Regions from separate parts of the Mesorhizobium sp. AA22 genome, predicted to be linked through region 2. Evidence: predicted binding sites of a transcription regulator. Region 2 holds the regulator's gene; the other holds the start of a gene.
What was found. The regulator LexA, encoded in region 2, represses DNA repair genes until DNA is damaged. The targets are predictions, from matches to a motif close to TGTTCNNNNTGTGTTCNG.
Positions count from the first base shown of each region.

Region 1 (9,157 bases), 660 kb from region 2:
GAGGCCGGCGATGCGGGGAGGGCAGCGCGATGAGCAAGACCATGGAACCCGATCTGAAGAGTCCCCTCGGCGGCACGCATAATGAGGCCGCCGGGAAAGAGTGGAGACATCCATCCGACAATTGGCTGCGCGGTTTCATCCTCGACAACCGCGCCGCGCTCGGCACGCTTGCCGTGTTCATCGTCATGATGGCGGTGTTCATGATCGCCAATCCGACCGTTTTCACCACCTGGTATCTCTATAGTTCCGTGCTCACCACGCTGCCGGTGGCGCTGTTCGTGGTGGTGCCGCTGGTGTTCGTCGTCACCTGCGGCGAGATCGACCTGTCGTTTCCGGCGACAATGGGCTTTGCTTCCTGGGTGTTCGCGCTGGTCGTGCAGGCCGGCTACGACCCGTTCCTCGGCATTGCCGCCGCCATCGCCACGGGCACGCTGCTCGGCTTCCTGGTCGGGTCGCTGGTCGTCTATGGCGGGCTGTCGTCGCTGATCGCCACGCTTGGCATGAATTTCCTGCTGCGCGGCCTGATCCAGATCATCAATGAGGGCAGGTCGACGGCGCTGACCAGCCTCGCCGACAGCTGGGCCTACCAGATCTTCTCCAGCCAACTCTATGGCATCCCGGTGCAGATCTTCTGGGCCATCGCTTTCGTCGTGCTGTCGGCGCTGCTCTACAACCGGCATCGCTTCGGCGCGCAGGTCAAGGTGGTCGGCGACAATCCCGACAGCGCCCAGCAGATGGGCATCGACGTCAAGCGCGTCAGGGTGAAGGTGTTCGTCTTCGTTGGCATTGGCGCTGCGATCGCCGGCACGTTTTCGGTGATGATCAACTTCACCTGGTGGCCGACGGCTGGCGACGGATACCTGCTGCCGGTGCTGGCATCGGTGTTCGTCGGCGGCACGCCGACCTGGGGTGGCATCGGCACGGTTGTCGGCGGTGCGATTGGCGCGGTCACCGTGTCGTTCATCCAGACCGGCGTCGTCGCGGCAGGCCTGAGCGGCTTCTATGTCCAGTTCTTCAACGGGCTGATCATCATCCTGTCGCTGCTCGGCCACAAATGGAACCAGGCGCGGTATCGCTAAAGGCAGGGGCAGGACCCCTCACACTCCAGTGACAAACCCGTCCAGCACGCGTTTCTGGCCGGCCTTGTCGAAGTCGATGGTCAGCTTGTTGCCTTCGATGGCCGAAATATTGCCGTTGCCGAATTTCTGGTGGAAGACGCGGTCGCCGACATTGAAGGCCGACGGCTTGTCGGCGACGGATTTGGCGACCAGCTCGCCGTCGATGGTGCGGCCCTTGATCGAGGTGCGGCCGGCGCCATAGCCTGAGTCGGTTTCGCCATAGCCGATGCGCTCGACCTGGTGGCCGGAACGCGAGCCCCAGTTGCGGTCGGTCGCCTCGGTGCGGTTCTGTTGCGCGCGCTGCCAGCCCGGCGTCGCATAGGTGCTGGAGAAGGCGACGGATTTCTCAGTGCCGCCTGTATTGCCGCCCACATTGTCGAAGCGCGACGCGCCATAGGGGTTCTGCCGGCCACCACGTCCCGGGGCAAAAGAACCGCCGCCGTAGGAATTGCCGTAACCACCGTAGCTGTTGCCGCTCTCGGCGACTTCGACATGGGCTTCCGGCAATTCATCGAGGAAGCGCGACGGGATGGTCGATTGCCACAGGCCGTGGATGCGGCGGTTGGAGACGAACCACAAATGCAGGTTCTTCTTGGCGCGGGTCAGCCCGACATAGGCCAGCCGCCGCTCTTCCTCCAACCCCGAGCGGCCACCCTCGTCGAGCGCGCGCTGGTGGGGAAAAAGACCTTCCTCCCAACCAGGGAGAAAAACGGTCTCGAATTCGAGGCCCTTGGCCGAATGCAGCGTCATGATGTTGACGGCGTCGAGCTCGGCGTTCTGCTCGGCGTCCATCACCAGTGCGACATGTTCGAGGAACGAGCGCAGCGATTCGTACTCCTCCATGGAGCGGATCAGTTCTTTGAGGTTTTCCAACCGGCCGGGCGCTTCCGCCGAGCGGTCGTTCTTCCACATGTCGGTATAGCCGCTCTCCTCCAGGATGGTCTCGGCGAGCTCGGTGTGTGGCGTCGTCTCCAGCGCCTTCTGCCAGCGCTCGAAATTGGCAGCGACCTCGCGCAGCGCCGCGCGCGGCTTCGGCTTCAGCTCGTCGCTCTCGGCGAGTTTTTCCGCAGCCTCCAGCATCGGGATGCGAAGCGCCCTCGCGGTGTCGTGGATCTGGCGGATGGTGGCTTCGCCCAGCCCGCGCTTCGGCACGTTGACGATGCGCTCGAAGGCGAGGTCGTCTGCCCCTTGGGCGACGACGCGGAAGAAGGCCAGCGCATCGCGGATTTCGAGGCGCTCGTAGAAGCGCGGGCCGCCAATGACGCGGTAGTTGAGGCCGAGCGTGACGAAACGATCTTCGAACTCGCGCATCTGGAAGGACGCGCGGACAAGAATGGCCATGTCGTTGAGATTGTGCTTCTGCCGCTGGTAGGCCTCGATGGTTTCGCCGACGGCGCGGGCCTCTTCCTCGGAATCCCAGGCGGCATGGACATGCACCTTCTCGTCGTCCTCGGCGACTTTTTCTGTGAACAACGTCTTGCCGAAGCGGCTTTCATTGTAGGCGATGAGGTGGGAGGCGGTGCCGAGGATGTGCGCGGTGGAGCGGTAGTTGCGCTCCAGTCGGATGATGGTGGCGCCGGGGAAATCCTTGTCGAAGCGCAGGATGTTGTCGACCTCGGCACCGCGCCAGCCATAGATCGACTGGTCGTCGTCGCCGACGCAGCAAATATTCACGCTCACGGGCTGTTCTGCGCCTGCCGGCGCGGGCCCTCCGCGCGGGCCTCGCAACGGCTCGGATGCCCGGTCAGGCTTGCGGCCTTCGGCCGATCGCAGATCTGTCGACGTTGAAGCACGTCCGGCATCCGGCCGCTGCGCCAGCAGGCGCAGCCACATGTATTGGGCGGTGTTGGTGTCCTGGTATTCGTCAACGAGGATGTAGCGGAAGCGCTTATGGTATTCCTTCAGCACGTCCGGATTGGCGCGGAAGATGCGGATCGGGTGGCAGAGAAGATCGCCGAAGTCGCAGGCGTTCAGCGTCTTCAGCCGCTCCTGGTAGGCCTTGTAGAGCTCGCGGCCCTTGCCGTTGGCGAAGGCGCGGGCGTCGCCCTCGGGAATGTCGGCGGGACCAAGCCCCTTATTCTTCCAGCCGTCGATCATCTGGGCGAACTGCTTGGCCGGCCAGCGTTTGTCGTCCAGCCCTTCGGCCTGGATCAGCTGCTTGATCAGGCGCACGACATCGTCGGTGTCGAGAATGGTGAAGTCGGATTTGAGCCCGGCAAGCTCGGCGTGCCTGCGCAGCAGCTTCACACCAATCGAATGAAAGGTGCCGAGCCACGGCATGCCCTCGACATTGCCTTCGCCGATCAGCATGCCGATGCGCTGCTTCATCTCCCGCGCCGCCTTGTTGGTGAAGGTGACGGCGAGGATCTGCGAGGGGAAAGCCTTGCCGGTGGCGAGGATGTGAGCGATGCGGGTGGTCAAGACGCGCGTCTTGCCAGTGCCGGCGCCGGCCAGCACAAGAACCGGGCCTTCGGTGGTTTCCACCGCCAGCCGCTGCTCGGGGTTGAGCCCGTTCAGATAATCGGGTGCTTTGTTGTGGCCGCTGCGCGCAGCCATGGCACGCGCAGCAATGCCCGACGGGGCCACGGGCCGCGCGTTCGGTTCGTCAAAAAAAGGCATATCTTCCGAAAAGCCGGACATTGTCCCCGAATGTAGTGATTCGGCAGCGAAAGGCCAGAAGTGTCTCCGTTTTGTTCTCGATCGAGGCCGGAACTTACAAATCCGGTAGAACACATCTTCAAGCTGGCCCCGCACGCGGACGTGCCGCCGCCGGGCGATACAAAGGGCGCGACCAGGGCCTAAACCGCAATGACGGTGCGCCTTACGCAGTGATATTGAAGCCGTTTCTGTCGCCGCTCGGTATTCCCTGTCAGTCGCCGCCCCGGGGCTTTGTCGCGGGCGTCGATCTCAGGACCGGCAAGATCGTCCACAAGCATCGCAACGGCACCGTCGACGACAGCCTCACTCATCCGTGACTGGACCATGAGGGCTTCCATCCTATGTTGCGCGGCGGGGGTGTTCCCGAAGCCGAGGAGAGCGCCATGACAAAACCGAGCCCTGCCAGCCCAGCCGTCACGAGACCCGCCATTACCCAGGCGATGATAGACGCCTATGACGAATACACGCATCTGACGCTCGACCGGCGGCGCTTCATGGAACAGTTGACCAGGCTTGCCGGATCAGGTGCGGCGGCGGCCGCAATTGCGCCCCTGCTGGCGGCGAATTCGGCCCGGGCAGCGATCGTTGCCGAGGACGATTCACGCGTGACGGGCGAGGACATCAGCTATCCCGGCAGCGGCGGCGAGATGAAGGGCTATCTGGTCAAGCCGGCCGGCCAGTCCGGCAAGCTCGGCACCGTCATGGTCGTGCATGAGAACAGGGGGCTCAACCCGCATATACGCGATGTGGCGCGGCGCGTGGCGCTGGAAGGCTTCGTGGCACTTGCGCCGGACTTCATGACGCCGCTCGGCGGCACGCCGGCCGATGAAAACAGGACGCGTGACCTGTTTTCCAAGCTCGATCCGGCACAGGTCGGCGCCAATGCGGTCGCAACAGTCGCTTTCCTCAAAGAACACGCGGATGGCAACGGCAAGGTCGGCGCGGTCGGCTTCTGCTGGGGCGGCGGCACGGTGAACACGCTGGCTGCCAACACGCCGGATCTGGCTGCCGCTGTCGCCTATTACGGCATGCAGCCGAAGGCCGAGGATGTGCCGAAGATCAAGGCGGCGCTGCTGCTGCATTATGCCGGGCTCGACACCCGCATCAATGCCGGTATCGACGCCTTCAAGAAGGAACTCGATGCCGCCAAGGTCGAGTACACGGTCTATGTCTATGAAGGCGCCAATCATGCCTTCAACAATGATACGTCCGCGGCCCGCTACGACAAGAACGCGGCGGACCTCGCCTGGGGCCGGACGATCGCCTTTCTCAAGGAGAAGCTTGCCTGATCAGGCATTTGCCGGTTTGTGAAAAGCGACTCCGGCCATGACCAGCGCAATGCCGATGCAATCGATAGGGCCGGGTATCTGGCGGAGCACAATGACGCCGATCAGGGTGGCGGTGACCGGCAGCAACGAGAGCATCAGCGCGAAGCTCGAGCGCGGCAGCCGCGACATGGCAAGCTGGTCGCAGATGTAGGGGATGACCGACGAGCAGATGCCGACGCCGATGGCGGCGATGAGCAGTGGCGGCGCCGAGAAAGCCGGCAGCGCATCGGTGAAGCCGACCGGCAGCACGATGAGGAAGGCGACCGCCATGGCGGCACCCAGGCCGGCGATGCCGTCGCCAGCGCCGGCGCGGGCGACGCGATGGCCAAGCACGATGTAGCCAACGAACAGCGCGCCGTTAAGGAAGGCCCAGAGCAGGCCGATCGGGTCGCTTGACCATTTGACGTCGATCAGCAGCAAGGTGCCGATGACGGCGATGACAAGAGCTGCGAGGTTGCGCGGGCTTCTGACGCCGACCAGCGCGACGCCGATGGTGCCGACGAATTCGATCGCCGCGACCAACGAGATCGGCAATCGGTTGAGTGCCAGGTAGAAGGAGCAATTCATCACGCCGAGACAGGCGCCAAAGGCGAGAAGCAGCAGTCGTGTGGGCCGGTCGGCGCCGGCGAAGACCGTCCAGGGCCGGGTCAGTGGCGCGAAGACGAGGGCGGCCGTGACGATGCGCAGCCAGGCCATGCCGAGCACGCCGACATGCGGGAAAAGCAGCACGGCGAAAGCCGGCCCGAGATAGTGGAACACGGCACTGACGCCGAACCAGACATGCGGCGGCAGGGAGGTCGCCAGCTTGCCAAAGACAGGCCCGGCGAGGGCAGGGATTGCAGCCGGAGCTTGCGCTGGATCATCCATGAGATCATTATCGCAGGCAGTTTTTTGGATTTATATGGCTGATAGTCGCCCAAAGAGATAAGCTCTTTTCCAAAACCAAGGAGTTTTGTCTGAAACGCCTTCGAAACGAAAATACCGACCTGGATGCGGCTGACCTGAAGATCCTGCGCCTGCTGGAAAAGGATGCGCGCACCAGCACCGCCGAACTGGCGCGTTCCGTCGGCCTGTCGGCGCCGAGCGTAGCCGAACGCATCAAGCGGCTGCAGGAGAGCGGCGTGATCGAGGCCTATACGGTGCGGATCAACCCGGCCGCGCTCGGCATGAAACTGTCGGCATGGCTGCGGATCAGGCCGGTGCCCGGGCAACTGGCTGTGGTGGCCGAGATCATCCGCGACTTGCCGGAAATCGCGCAATGCGACCGGGTGACCGGCGAGGACTGTTTCGTCGCGCTGGCGCATGTCGGCTCCGTGGCCGAGCTCGAACGGGTGATCGACCGCATCATTCCGTTTGCGATGACCAACACCGCGATCATCCAGTCGTCACCGGTGGTGGCGCGCTCGCCGCTGGGGGCAGTGAAGCGGCAGCCCTGACGGTTAAGGAATTAAGCGCTGCCGTCAGGCATGCCCGCGCTTCATCCGCGCTTGCTTCAGTATGGCGCGCCAGCGGACCATGGCGAATGGGATCGGCTCGTTGTTGTTGGCGATGTGAAAGATCTCATTGTTGAGGTTCTTCAGCGAGCGCCAGAAATCATAGTCGCTGATGCGTGGATCGGCTGCCAGCCTGTCCGCCTCGACCTTGATGTCGGTTTTCATGCACGTTTCCCGAACCGCTTCAGCTCCGCCCCCTTATCAACCCGATGCGGATGGGTTTTCCAACGCCGCGCTGAGTCGTTCAACGCCTCAATTCGACTTGTTCACGTTAAAACCTTGGTAAGGTTAACGGCGGTCGGACTGCGGTTCAAGCATCTTGCGACGAATACCGATCGAACGGCCGGCGCGCTCAGGCATCGGCAGCGCCGCATGGGCGGCGCGCATGGTTTCCACCTTGGCCAGAACATCGGCCGGGAAGGGCGCCACCTTCGGACCGGACATGTCGACATGCAGCGACAGTGATTCGGAAGTGGCAGCGAGCCAACCGTCGACATGACGAATTTCCTGGTAGGCTCTGAGCCGCTTGTCGTCATGGTCGAGCAGTTGGAAGGAGACATTGACCTTGTGGTCGAGATGCAGCTCCCTGATATAGCAGACATGGACTTCCGCCGTGTAGATGGTCAGCCGCCGCTGCTTCACATAATCCAGCCCCATCCCCATCATCTCGAACGCTTCGTCGGAACAGCGGTCGAACAGCACGTTGTAATAGGCCATGTTGAGATGGCCGTTGTAGTCGATCCAGTCCTTCTCGATGGCCATGGGAGGAGAGACGAAGGGGGCGGGGGTGGACATCGAAAACTTCCTTCTGGCTGGACAGAGCGTGGTCGGTGAGACTACCCATCCATAAGTCCATAACAAGGGTGGACACTGGTCCATTCGCGGAGGAATAGATGGCTCTGAGCGACCTCAGTCCGGTCGAGCGCAACGAAGAAGGGATCGCCGCTGTGCTCGGCATCCTCAAGCAGCGGCTCGGCGAGCGATTCCAGACCGGCGAGGCGATCCGCGCCCAGCACGCGCATACCACCACTTACATTCCGACCCAGGCGCCGGATGGCGTGGCGTTTCCGGAGACGACGGCGGAGGTGCAGGAGATCGTGTCGGCCTGCGCCGCGCACCGCGTGCCGGTGATCGCTTTCGGCGTCGGCTCATCGCTGGAAGGCCATACCAACGCGCCGGGCGGCGGCATCTCTGTCGATATGTCGCGGATGAATCGCATCCTCGCGGTTAACCCGCAGGATCTCGACTGCACGGTCGAGCCCGGCGTGACGCGCGAGGATCTCAACCGGCACTTGCGCGACACCGGCCTGTTCTTTCCGATCGATCCGGGCGCCAATGCATCGCTCGGCGGCATGGCGGCGACGCGGGCGTCGGGCACCAATGCCGTGCGCTACGGCACGATGCGCGAGAATGTGTTGTCGCTGACGGCGGTGATGGCCGACGGCGAGACGGTGACGACCGGCAAGCGTGCAAAAAAGAGCTCGGCTGGCTATGATCTGACGCGGCTCCTGATCGGCTCCGAAGGCACGCTCGGCATCATCACCCAGCTGACCCTGAAGCTGCAGGGCATTCCGCAGGCGATTTCCGGCGGCGTCTGCCCGTTTCCCAGCGTCGAGGCGGCCTGCAATGCGGTGATTGCAACAATTCAGATGGGCATTCCGGTGGCGCGCATCGAACTGGTCAATGCGCTGCAGATGCGGGCGATGAAGAACTATTCGAAACTCGACTACCCGGAAAGCCCATGCCTGTTCGTCGAATTCCACGGCAGTGATGCCGGCGTTGCCGAGCAGGCCGAGACTTTCGGCATGATCGCCGAAGAATATGGCGGCGGACCATTCCTGTGGACCAGCGTCGCCGAGGAACGGACGAAGCTGTGGAAGGCCAGGCACGACGCCTATTGGTCGTCGCTGGCGCTGCGGCCCGGCGCCAAGGGGCTGTCGACCGACGTCTGCGTGCCGATCTCGCGATTTGCCGAATGCGTCACGCAAACCGAGGCCGATATCGCCGAGATGGGGTTGATCGCGCCGATCGTCGGCCATGCCGGCGACGGAAATTTCCATGTGCTGGTGCTGATGGACGTGGACGATCCGAAGGAAATCGCCGCAACGGAAGAGTTCGTCGCGCGGCTGAATATGCGGGCGATCGGCATGGACGGAACCTGCACCGGCGAGCACGGCATCGGACAAGGCAAGGTCGGCTTCCTGCGCCATGAACTCGGCCACAGCGTCGACATCATGCGCACGATCAAGCAGGCGCTCGATCCGCTTAATATTATGAACCCTGGGAAGATACTGCCCGCCGACTAGAGCTTTTTGCTCTTGGGGCGATCGATTTGCCTCTTTATCGACACGCGGATGCGGATAGAGTGCGGCTGATTTTTCAATCAACTGCTCGGAGCTCATGCTCGCACGCCTGTTCGTGATCTTCGGTGGCTTTTTCGTGCTGGTGCTGTGTGCGGCGCTGGTGGTGCCGTATTTTATCGACTGGACGGGCTACCGTGCCGATTTCGAGCGCGAGGCAAGCGCCATTCTGGGCCGCAAGGTAACCGTTCAGGGCGATG
Region 1 is NZ_CP048406.1:3,085,128-3,094,284, forward strand. It holds gene A9K68_RS14930 (ATP-binding cassette domain-containing protein) at 1-33, shown strand, start outside; gene A9K68_RS14935 (ABC transporter permease) at 30-1,079, shown strand; gene A9K68_RS14940 (UvrD-helicase domain-containing protein) at 1,098-3,758, opposite strand; gene A9K68_RS14945 (hypothetical protein) at 3,953-4,093, shown strand; gene A9K68_RS14950 (dienelactone hydrolase family protein) at 4,160-5,065, shown strand; gene A9K68_RS14955 (DMT family transporter) at 5,066-5,971, opposite strand; gene A9K68_RS14960 (Lrp/AsnC family transcriptional regulator) at 6,061-6,540, shown strand; gene A9K68_RS14965 (hypothetical protein) at 6,565-6,762, opposite strand; gene A9K68_RS14970 (thioesterase family protein) at 6,886-7,392, opposite strand; gene A9K68_RS14975 (FAD-linked oxidase C-terminal domain-containing protein) at 7,491-8,903, shown strand; gene A9K68_RS14980 (AsmA-like C-terminal region-containing protein) at 8,998-9,157, shown strand, end outside.
Region 1: the regulator LexA is predicted to act here: its motif matches at 3,799-3,816, upstream of A9K68_RS14940 (UvrD-helicase domain-containing protein).

Region 2 (9,157 bases):
AGTGTCCGCAGATATCCGCAGGGATCTGGCGCTGGGCGAGGCAAGCCGCATTCTGTTGGATGTGCACGACAATTACGAAGATATCCGCGCTTCGGGCAGCACGCTCAAGCAAGCGGCCGAAAAACTGAAGCTGAAGGTCGTCACCATCGACGCGATCGATCGCACCGGCCTGAGGCCGGACGGCACCATCGTCAAGGACCTGCCGGAATCGCCGGAACTCATCAAGGCGGTGTTCGACGCCGAACCGGGCACCGAGAATCCCGACCTCACCACCGCCGACAACGGCTTCGTGTTCTACGAGGTGGAGTCGATCACGCCGGCCCGCGACCGCACGCTGGATGAAGTCCGACAGAAGGCGGTAGCCGACTGGACGGCGGCGGAAACGACCAAGCGGCTCACTGCAAAAGCGGACGAGCTCGAAAAGCGTCTCAAGGCCGGCGCCACGCTCGACGTGATCGCGAGCGAGCTCAAGCTTGAGAAGCAGACCAAGCGCGGCGTCAAGCGCGAGGCGGACGACGTCGATTTCGGCAAGGAAGGGGCGGCTGCGATGTTCGGCGAAGGCGAAGGCGGGACCGGATTGATCCCTTCGCCCACCGGCGACGGACAGATCCTGTTCAAGATCGCCGAAGTCTTCGAACCTGCCGGAGCCGACGCCAGCTCGGTGCCGGACGACGCGCAGAAATCGTTCACCGCCGGCATGTCCGACGACCTGCTCGACCAGCTGGTGGCGCAGCTGCAGACGCAGTACGACGTTCGCATCGATCAAACCGCCGTTGCCCAAGCCCTGACCAGATGAGCGCGCTCAAGACCCATATCGCCAAGGTCGCGACCGGCAACTCCCTTTCCTTCGAGGAGGCGCGCGAGGCCTTCGACATCATCATGTCGGGCGACGCTACGCCCGGCCAGATCGGCGGCTTCCTGATGGCGCTGCGCGTGCGCGGCGAGACGGTGAGCGAGATTTCCGGCGCCGTCGCCACCATGCGCGCCAAGATGCTGCGCGTCGACGCGCCCGCTGACGCGATCGACATCGTCGGCACCGGCGGCGACAATTCGCACAGCGTCAACATATCGACCGCATCCGCCTTCGTCATCGCCGCCTGCGGCGTGCCGGTGGCCAAGCACGGCAATCGCGGACTATCCTCGCAGACCGGCGCCGCCGACGTGCTGACCGCGCTCGGCGTCAAGATCGATATCCCGCCGGAAACGATCGGCCGCTGTATCCACGACACAGGCGTCGGCTTCATGTTCGCGCCGGCGCATCATCCGGCGATGAAGCATGTCGGCCCGATCCGCGTCGAGCTCGGCACCCGCACCATCTTCAACCTGCTTGGCCCGCTCTCCAATCCGGCCAGTGTGAGCCGGCAGATGGTCGGCGTCTTCTTGCCTGAATGGATCATGCCGGTGGCCGAGACGCTGAAGGCGCTGGGCGCCGACCACGCCTGGGTCGCCCATGGCGACGGCTATGACGAGATCACCACCACCGGTGAGACCCAAGTGGCCGAACTGGTCGGCGGCGAAATCCGCAGCTTTTCACTGACCCCGGAAGCGGTCGGGCTGAAGCGGCACACCAAGGACGAGTTGCGCGGCGGCGACGCCGCCTACAACGCCCAGGCGCTGCGCGATATGCTGGGCGGCGCTGCCGGCGCCTTTCGTGATACAGTGCTGATGAACGCCGGCGCCGGACTGGTGGTGGCGGGCAAGGCGACGACGCTTGCCGACGGCATGGCGACGGCAGCGCAATCCATCGACAGCGGCCGGTCGCTGAAAGTGCTCGACCGGCTGGTCGAGATTTCGAATGGATAGAGCCGTGTCTGATATCCTGCGCAAGATCGAAGCCTACAAGCGCGACGAGATCGCTGCGGCGAAGGCGCGCGTGCCGCTTGCCGAGATCAAGGCGCGGGCGAAGGACACCGATGCAGCGCGCGGCTTTCTCTCGGCTCTTGAAGCCAAGCGCAAATCCGGCAGCTTCGCGCTGATCGCCGAGATCAAGAAGGCGAGCCCGTCCAAGGGCCTGATCCGCGCCGATTTCGATCCGCCGGCATTGGCCAGGGCCTATGCGAAAGGTGGTGCTGCCTGCCTTTCGGTGCTGACCGACGCGCCGTCCTTCCAGGGCGCGCCTGAATTCCTCACCGATGCGCGCAACGCCGTGACATTGCCCGCTTTGCGGAAGGATTTTCTGTTCGAGCCGTATCAGGTGTTCGAAGCCCGTGCGTGGGGCGCGGATGCCATCCTGATCATCATGGCGAGCGTCGATGACGCCGTGGCCAGCGAACTCGAAACGACAGCGTTCGAACTCGGCATGGACGCACTGGTCGAAGTGCATGACGAGGCCGAGACGGAACGCGCGCTGAAACTGTCGTCGCGGCTGATCGGCATCAACAACCGCAATCTCCGGACGTTCGAAACCAGCATCGAGACCTCGGAGCGGCTCGCGAAGATGGTGCCGGCAGACCGCCTGCTGGTCAGCGAGAGCGGTATTTTCTCGCACGAAGACTGCCGCAGGCTGGAACTGAGCGACATCGATACGTTCCTCGTCGGCGAGAGCTTGATGCGGCAACAGAATGTGGCCACTGCGACGCGCCTGCTTTTGACGGGCAAGGTTCCCGCCATTGCATCGGCCCGAAAATCGGAATCGATTTTCGGAGAGCACGATGCATAGATTCAAAGTGCTAGAGCGTACTTTGCGCGTCCAAACGGACGCACGTCGCTCTAAGACTGACTGACGATGACGGCCGCCCTCACCCATCTTGGCCCGAAAGGCGAAGCCAATATGGTCGATGTCGGCGACAAGGCGGAGACGACGCGCACGGCAATCGCCGAAGGTCTTGTCGCGATGCGGCCCGAAACGCTGAAGATGATTCTCGACGGCGATGCCAAGAAGGGCGACGTGCTGGGCACGGGGCGCATCGCCGGCATCATGGCGGCCAAGAGGACGCATGAGCTGATCCCGCTCTGCCATCCGCTGCTGTTGACCAAGATATCCGTTGACATCGAACCGGACGCGACGCTGCCAGGCCTGAAGGTCACGGCGCTGGCCCGCGTCGCAGGTAAGACCGGCGTCGAGATGGAAGCGCTGACCGCCGTCTCGGTCGCCTGCCTGACCATCTATGACATGGCCAAGGCGGTTGACCGCGCCATGGTGATCTCGGGCATCAGGCTGGTGGAAAAGACCGGCGGCAAATCCGGCGACTACAAGGCGGACGCCAAGGGGGCAGGCCAATAATGGCACTGCTTCCGGTCGCCGAGGCGCTCGAGCGCCTGCTTGAGGATGCTGCGCCCTTGCAGGCTGAATGCGTCGCCCTGATGGACGCCGCCGACCGCGTGCTGGCGGAGCCGCTTCTGGCGCTCCGCACCCAGCCGCCGTTCAACGCGTCCGCCATGGACGGCTATGCCGTGCGGGCCGAGGACGTCGCGTCCGTGCCTGCAAGACTTTCGGTGATCGGCATGGCGCCGGCCGGACGCGGCTTTGCCGGAACAGTCGGCCGGGCGCAGGCCGTGCGCATCTTCACCGGCGCGCCGCTTCCTGCAGGCGCCGACACCATCGTTATCCAGGAGAATGCCAGGGATCTCGGCGGCGGCAGCGTCGAAGTGACCGCGTCGACGGTTGAAGGCCGCAACATCCGCCGCCTCGGGCTCGATTTCTCGAAGGGCGACGTCCTGCTGGAGAAAGGCCGCCCGCTTGATCCGGCGGCATTGTCGCTGGCGGCTTCGGCCAACCACCCGCAGGTCAGCGTGGTGAAACGGCCGCTGATCGCCATCATCGCCACCGGCGACGAATTGCTGCCGCCGGGCAGCGACCTTGGCCCCGACCAGATCATCTCGTCCAATGCCTATGGCGTCGCCGCCGCGGCCCGCTCGGTCGGCGCCAGCGCGCTCGATCTCGGCATCGCCCCCGACCGCAAGGAGGCGATCGCCACGCTGGTGAAACAAGCGGTCGACGCAGGCGCCGATGTCATTGTCACGCTGGGCGGCGCCTCGGTCGGCGACCATGACCTGGTCCATGACGTGCTGACCGGTGAAGGCATGACGCTCGATTTCTGGAAAATCGCCATGCGGCCCGGCAAGCCGTTGATGTTCGGGCGGCTGGGCGACACCCGCTGCATCGGCCTGCCTGGCAATCCGGTGGCGAGCCTGGTCTGCACGCAGCTCTTTCTGAAGCCGCTGCTTGCGCGGCTCGGCGGCCGCGCCTTCCGGCAGGACATGCGTCAGGCGCGGCTCGGCGCCACCATGCCGGCCAACGATCTCAGGCAGGACTATGTACGCGCGGTGGTGAAGGAAGAAGCCGGCACGCCACTGGCGACCCCGTTCGGCGTCCAGGATTCCTCGATGCTCAAAATGCTGGCCGACGCCAACGGGCTGATTGTGCGCGAGCCATTCGCTCCCCCAGCCGCGACGGGCGCCGCATGCAGCGTGCTGATGCTACGCTGAACAAAACGTCAACACATTCATTGAACTTTAAACGGTTGCGGAACACAACTGGAACAGATAGTGTTTGTTCTGGTTTTGTTTTTCTGATTCTGTTGGGGGTCGCGATGCTGACACGCAAACAACATGAACTGCTGATGTTCATCCACGAGCGGCTGAAGGAAAGCGGCATTCCGCCCTCGTTCGACGAGATGAAGGAAGCGCTCGACCTCGCCTCGAAGTCGGGAATCCATCGGCTGATCACGGCGCTGGAGGAGCGCGGTTTCATTCGCCGCCTGCCCAACCGGGCCCGCGCGCTGGAGGTGCTGCGCCTGCCCGATTCGATCGCGCCCGGCCTCAATGCGGCGCGCAAATTCTCGCCAAGCGTCATTCAGGGCAGCCTTGGGCAGGGCAGCCTCGGACGACAGATCAAACCGGCGCCTTCGCGCCTGCCCGCGGCCGGCAATGACGACGACGTCGTTGCCACCATCTCCATACCGGTGATGGGCCGCATCGCTGCCGGTGTGCCGATCGACGCCATCCAGCACCAGACGCATTCGATCTCGGTACCACCGGACATGATCACCGGCGGCACGCACTACGCACTGGAGGTCAAGGGTGATTCGATGATCGAGGCCGGCATTTTCGACGGCGACACGGTCATCATCCGCAACGCCGACACCGCCCAGCCTGGCGAGATCATCGTTGCCTTGGTCGACGAGGAGGAAGCGACGCTGAAGCGGTTCCGCCGCAAGGGCGCCTCGATTGCACTGGAAGCCGCCAATCCGGCCTATGAGACGCGCATCTTCGGGCCGGACCGGGTCAAGGTGCAAGGCAAGCTCGTCGGACTGATCCGGCGTTACTGAGCGGCAGGCTTCTTGGGTTTCTCGGCCCTGCGGTATGGCGGCAAGCCCCTCGCCTCGCGCGAAAATCTCCGCTGCTCGTGCCAGGGCCTATATGGCTGTCTGACGGCAAAACGGATTTCTGCGCGCGTCGTCGCTGATAGCGGATCGAAGAAGACGGCGGCACTGCCCATGCGAGCGAGCTGCCGTTTGGTGACGACGAGAACCAGCGGATTGCGGCAGGGATTATAATAGGCTGTGGCATCGTCGATGACGATCAAATCCGCAAGGCACAGGCTGGCCGTGCGGTTTTGCGGTCGTCGGCGAGTGCGATGATCGCGCCGGACGGGTGCCGGGCGAGGCACAGGCCGGCAGTGCAGTAGAAGGGCGCTCCAGGCGGCAGGTCGGCCGGGTCGGCGATGTCGAACCGCACGTCTCCTTTTTCGAATGTCTCCGGCTCGACAATGGTCGCTGAAACCAGCGCATGTTTCCAGTTGTCGGTGGTGAATTCGTTCGAACGCACCCGGTTGACGGCAAGTTCGCCGCCGCCGATCGGCAGCGCCACCAGATGCGCATCTTCCGAAATCAGCACATCGGGGGCGCGCGTGTCGGAAATCGTCAGCAGGCCGGCGAGCGCAAAGGGAAGTGCCGCAAGCCGCAACCATGTCGTCGCCATCGTAGCGATGACCAGGGCGACCGTCACCAGCAGAACCGACTGCAACGAGATCAGCCCGACTGCATCGACCGGCGACCGCTCGGAAATCCATCCCGATATTGCGATCATGGCCGTCAGTCCCTTGCCCATCATGTAGAGGAAAGGTCCGTCGAAGCCGAAAGGCATTGCCAGAGCGCTGAGGACGGCCAGGAACATGACGACCGTGACGATTGGCATGACCGCCAGATTGGCGAACAGGCTAAGCGGCGATACGCGCTGGAAGTGCCAGATGGCGAAGAGCGCAGTGGCGCTGCCGGCAATGATGGAGGTCATTGCGATGGTACCTGTCCCAGCTGCGAGTTTTCGCGTGACGAAAGCGACCGGCGACCGTCGCTGTGGCGGCGCCGTGGCCCTGTCGGCACGATAGTCGGACCAGCCGGCATAGGCGCCCACGAGAGCAGCAGTCGCGGCGAAGGACATCTGGAAGCTTGGGCCGACCACCTCGTGCGGCGCCACGACGATGACGGCGATGGCAGAAATCGTCAGATTGCGCATGGTAAGTGCCGCTCGGTCGAACAGCACGGCGACAAGCATTACCGCCAGCATGATGAAGCTGCGTTCAGCCGCGACCACGATACCGGAAAAAATGAGATAGGCAGCGATGGAAAGGAGTGCGGCAGCAGCCGCATATTTCTTGACCGGCCGGCGTGACGAAAAATCGGGAAACAGCGCAAAGGCGCCGCGCAGCAATCCCATAATCGTGCCGGCGACAAGCGCCATGTGCAGGCCGGAAATCGAGATGATGTGGTAGATGCCGGTGCGCCGCATCGATTCGTTTATCTCTTCGGGAATGCCGGCACGCACGCCGATGATCAGTGCGGCGGCAATCTCCCCCTCGGCGCCACCAATGCTGTCCCTGATATGGTCGGCAATGTTTTCGCGCGCCTTTTCGATCGAGGAAGAAAGGCGCGCGGCGAACGGCACATCCTCGGAAACGACGATCTTCGGATCGCCGAGGAAAAAGCCACTGGCACCGATACCGGCGAAATAGCTGTCAAAGGAGAAGTCATAACTGTCCGGCCTAACTGGGCCAGTCGGAGGCAAAAGCCGCACATAACCGGTTGCCACCGAGCCTGCAGTCATCTCAGCGGGAATTTTGCGTGCCGAAACCCTGACACGTCCCGGTGCATAACGCAGTGTCGGCCGGGCGGTCGACATCACGTCGATGGTCAGCCTGATCCGGCCGTTCGCCATCTGATCGAGCCTAACGACACGGCCGGTGAGCTGGGTCTGGATTTCCGAACCGAGCATCTGCGTTCCCGCGCGCCAGGTTTCAACCTTGGCGGCGAGAACACCGAGTGCGCACAGCAACGCTGCCATGAAGCACAGATGCGTCTTGCGCCATGAGCGGGTGACAGCCGCACACAATGCCGTGAGGACCACGACGGCAATGGGCTGCGGAAAGTCCGGTTCGACAGTAAGCGAAAAATAGACGATCACCCCGCACGCCAGAAAAACCGGCACCAGCAGGAAGGCGACGCCGCGGTCGAGTTCCAGGCCGGCTGCCGAGGCCACGCTGTTGCGGATACCGGATGGTGAAAGATGGCTGAGCTGTCGGCGGAAACGAATGACGGGCCCCGGTTGTGGAGCCGGTATTGGCGCGGAGCGGTCCGGCGAAAGAGGCTGGGCAACCGGGTGCGATGCAGGCAGCAAAGCGGGTAGCGGCTCGGCATGAGGAACGTCGGCAAACAGCGATCGTTCGCTGACGCTTGCGATCGCGCCCTCGCTCTCGTCCACGCCCCGGCCTGGTCCAGCCATCGGGTCTGCCCCTTGCGCCCTTGACCTCCTATGCTACATGAACGCGCGACGCGCGAAAGTCCGTGCAACCACATCCGTTTCCTGCGCTTGCCTGAGAGTTCCATGTCCGACAAGGTCGTCACCCGTTTTGCCCCCTCGCCCACCGGCTTCCTGCATATTGGCGGGGCGCGCACGGCGCTGTTCAACTGGCTCTATGCGAAACACACTAGCGGCAAGATGCTGCTGCGCATCGAGGACACCGATCGCGAGCGTTCGACCGATGCGGCAACCGCTGCCATTCTCGATGGGCTCGCCTGGCTCGGCCTCACCTGGGATGGCGAGCCGGTATCGCAGCTCGAGCGCGCGCCGCGCCACCGCGCGGTCGCCGAGGAGCTGGTGCGGCTCGGCAAAGCCTATTACTGCTATGCGACGCCGGCCGAGCTGGAGGCGATGCGCGAGAGCGCGCGTGCCAAGGGGCTGCCTCCTCGCTATGACGGCCGCTGGCGCAACCGCGACCCGTCGGAGGCGCCGGCCGGCGCCAAGGGCGCGATCCGCATCAAGGCGCCGGCCGGCGGCGAGACGGTGGTGCATGACCGCGTGCAGGGCGAAGTCCGCTTCCCCAACAAGGATCTCGACGATTTCATCATCCTGCGCTCGGACGGCAATCCGACCTATATGCATGCCGTCGTCGTCGACGACCATGACATGGGCATCACCCACATCATCCGCGGCGACGACCATCTGACCAATGCCGCCCGCCAGATGGTGATCTATCGAGCCATGGACTGGGACGTGCCGTCGATGTCGCATATCCCGCTGATCCATGGCGCCGACGGCGCCAAGCTGTCCAAGCGGCACGGTGCGCTAGGCGTCGAAGCCTATCGTGCCATGGGCTACCTGCCTGAGGCACTGCTCAACTACCTGGCGCGCCTTGGCTGGAGCCACGGCGACGACGAGGTCATGTCGATCGCCGCCATGATTGCCTGGTTCGACATCGGCGACGTCAACAAGGGGGCCGCCCGCTTCGACTTCGCCAAGCTCGAGGCGCTGAACGGCGTGCATATGCGCCGCATGAACGACGCCGAATTGCTCGATATCTTCATCGCCACTTTGCCCTATCTGGAAGGCGGCCCGGCGATCGCAGCGCGCCTCGACGACACGCGCAAGGCGCAGTTGCTCGCCGCCCTGCCCGGCTTAAAGGAGCGAGCCAAGACACTGGTCGAGCTGGCCGACGGTGCCGCCTTCCTGTTTGCCGAGCGGCCGCTGCGGATCGACGAGAAGGCGGCGGCGCTGCTCGGCGGTGATGCGCGCGAGATCCTGCGGGGTGCTCATGCGGCGCTGAAGGCGATTTCAGGCGACTGGACGGCCCAAGCAGCGGAGGCTGCGATCCGGGAATATGCGGTGGCCGGCGGCCATAAGCTCGGCGCTGTGGCCCAACCCTTGCGCGCCGCGCTCACCG
Region 2 is NZ_CP048406.1:3,741,139-3,750,295, reverse strand. It holds gene A9K68_RS18095 (SurA N-terminal domain-containing protein) at 1-796, shown strand, start outside; gene trpD (anthranilate phosphoribosyltransferase) at 793-1,803, shown strand; gene trpC (indole-3-glycerol phosphate synthase TrpC) at 1,808-2,659, shown strand; gene moaC (cyclic pyranopterin monophosphate synthase MoaC) at 2,726-3,223, shown strand; gene glp (gephyrin-like molybdotransferase Glp) at 3,223-4,428, shown strand; gene lexA (transcriptional repressor LexA) at 4,533-5,270, shown strand; partial or broken gene A9K68_RS18065 (ComEC/Rec2 family competence protein) at 5,264-7,719, opposite strand; gene gltX (glutamate--tRNA ligase) at 7,822-9,157, shown strand, end outside.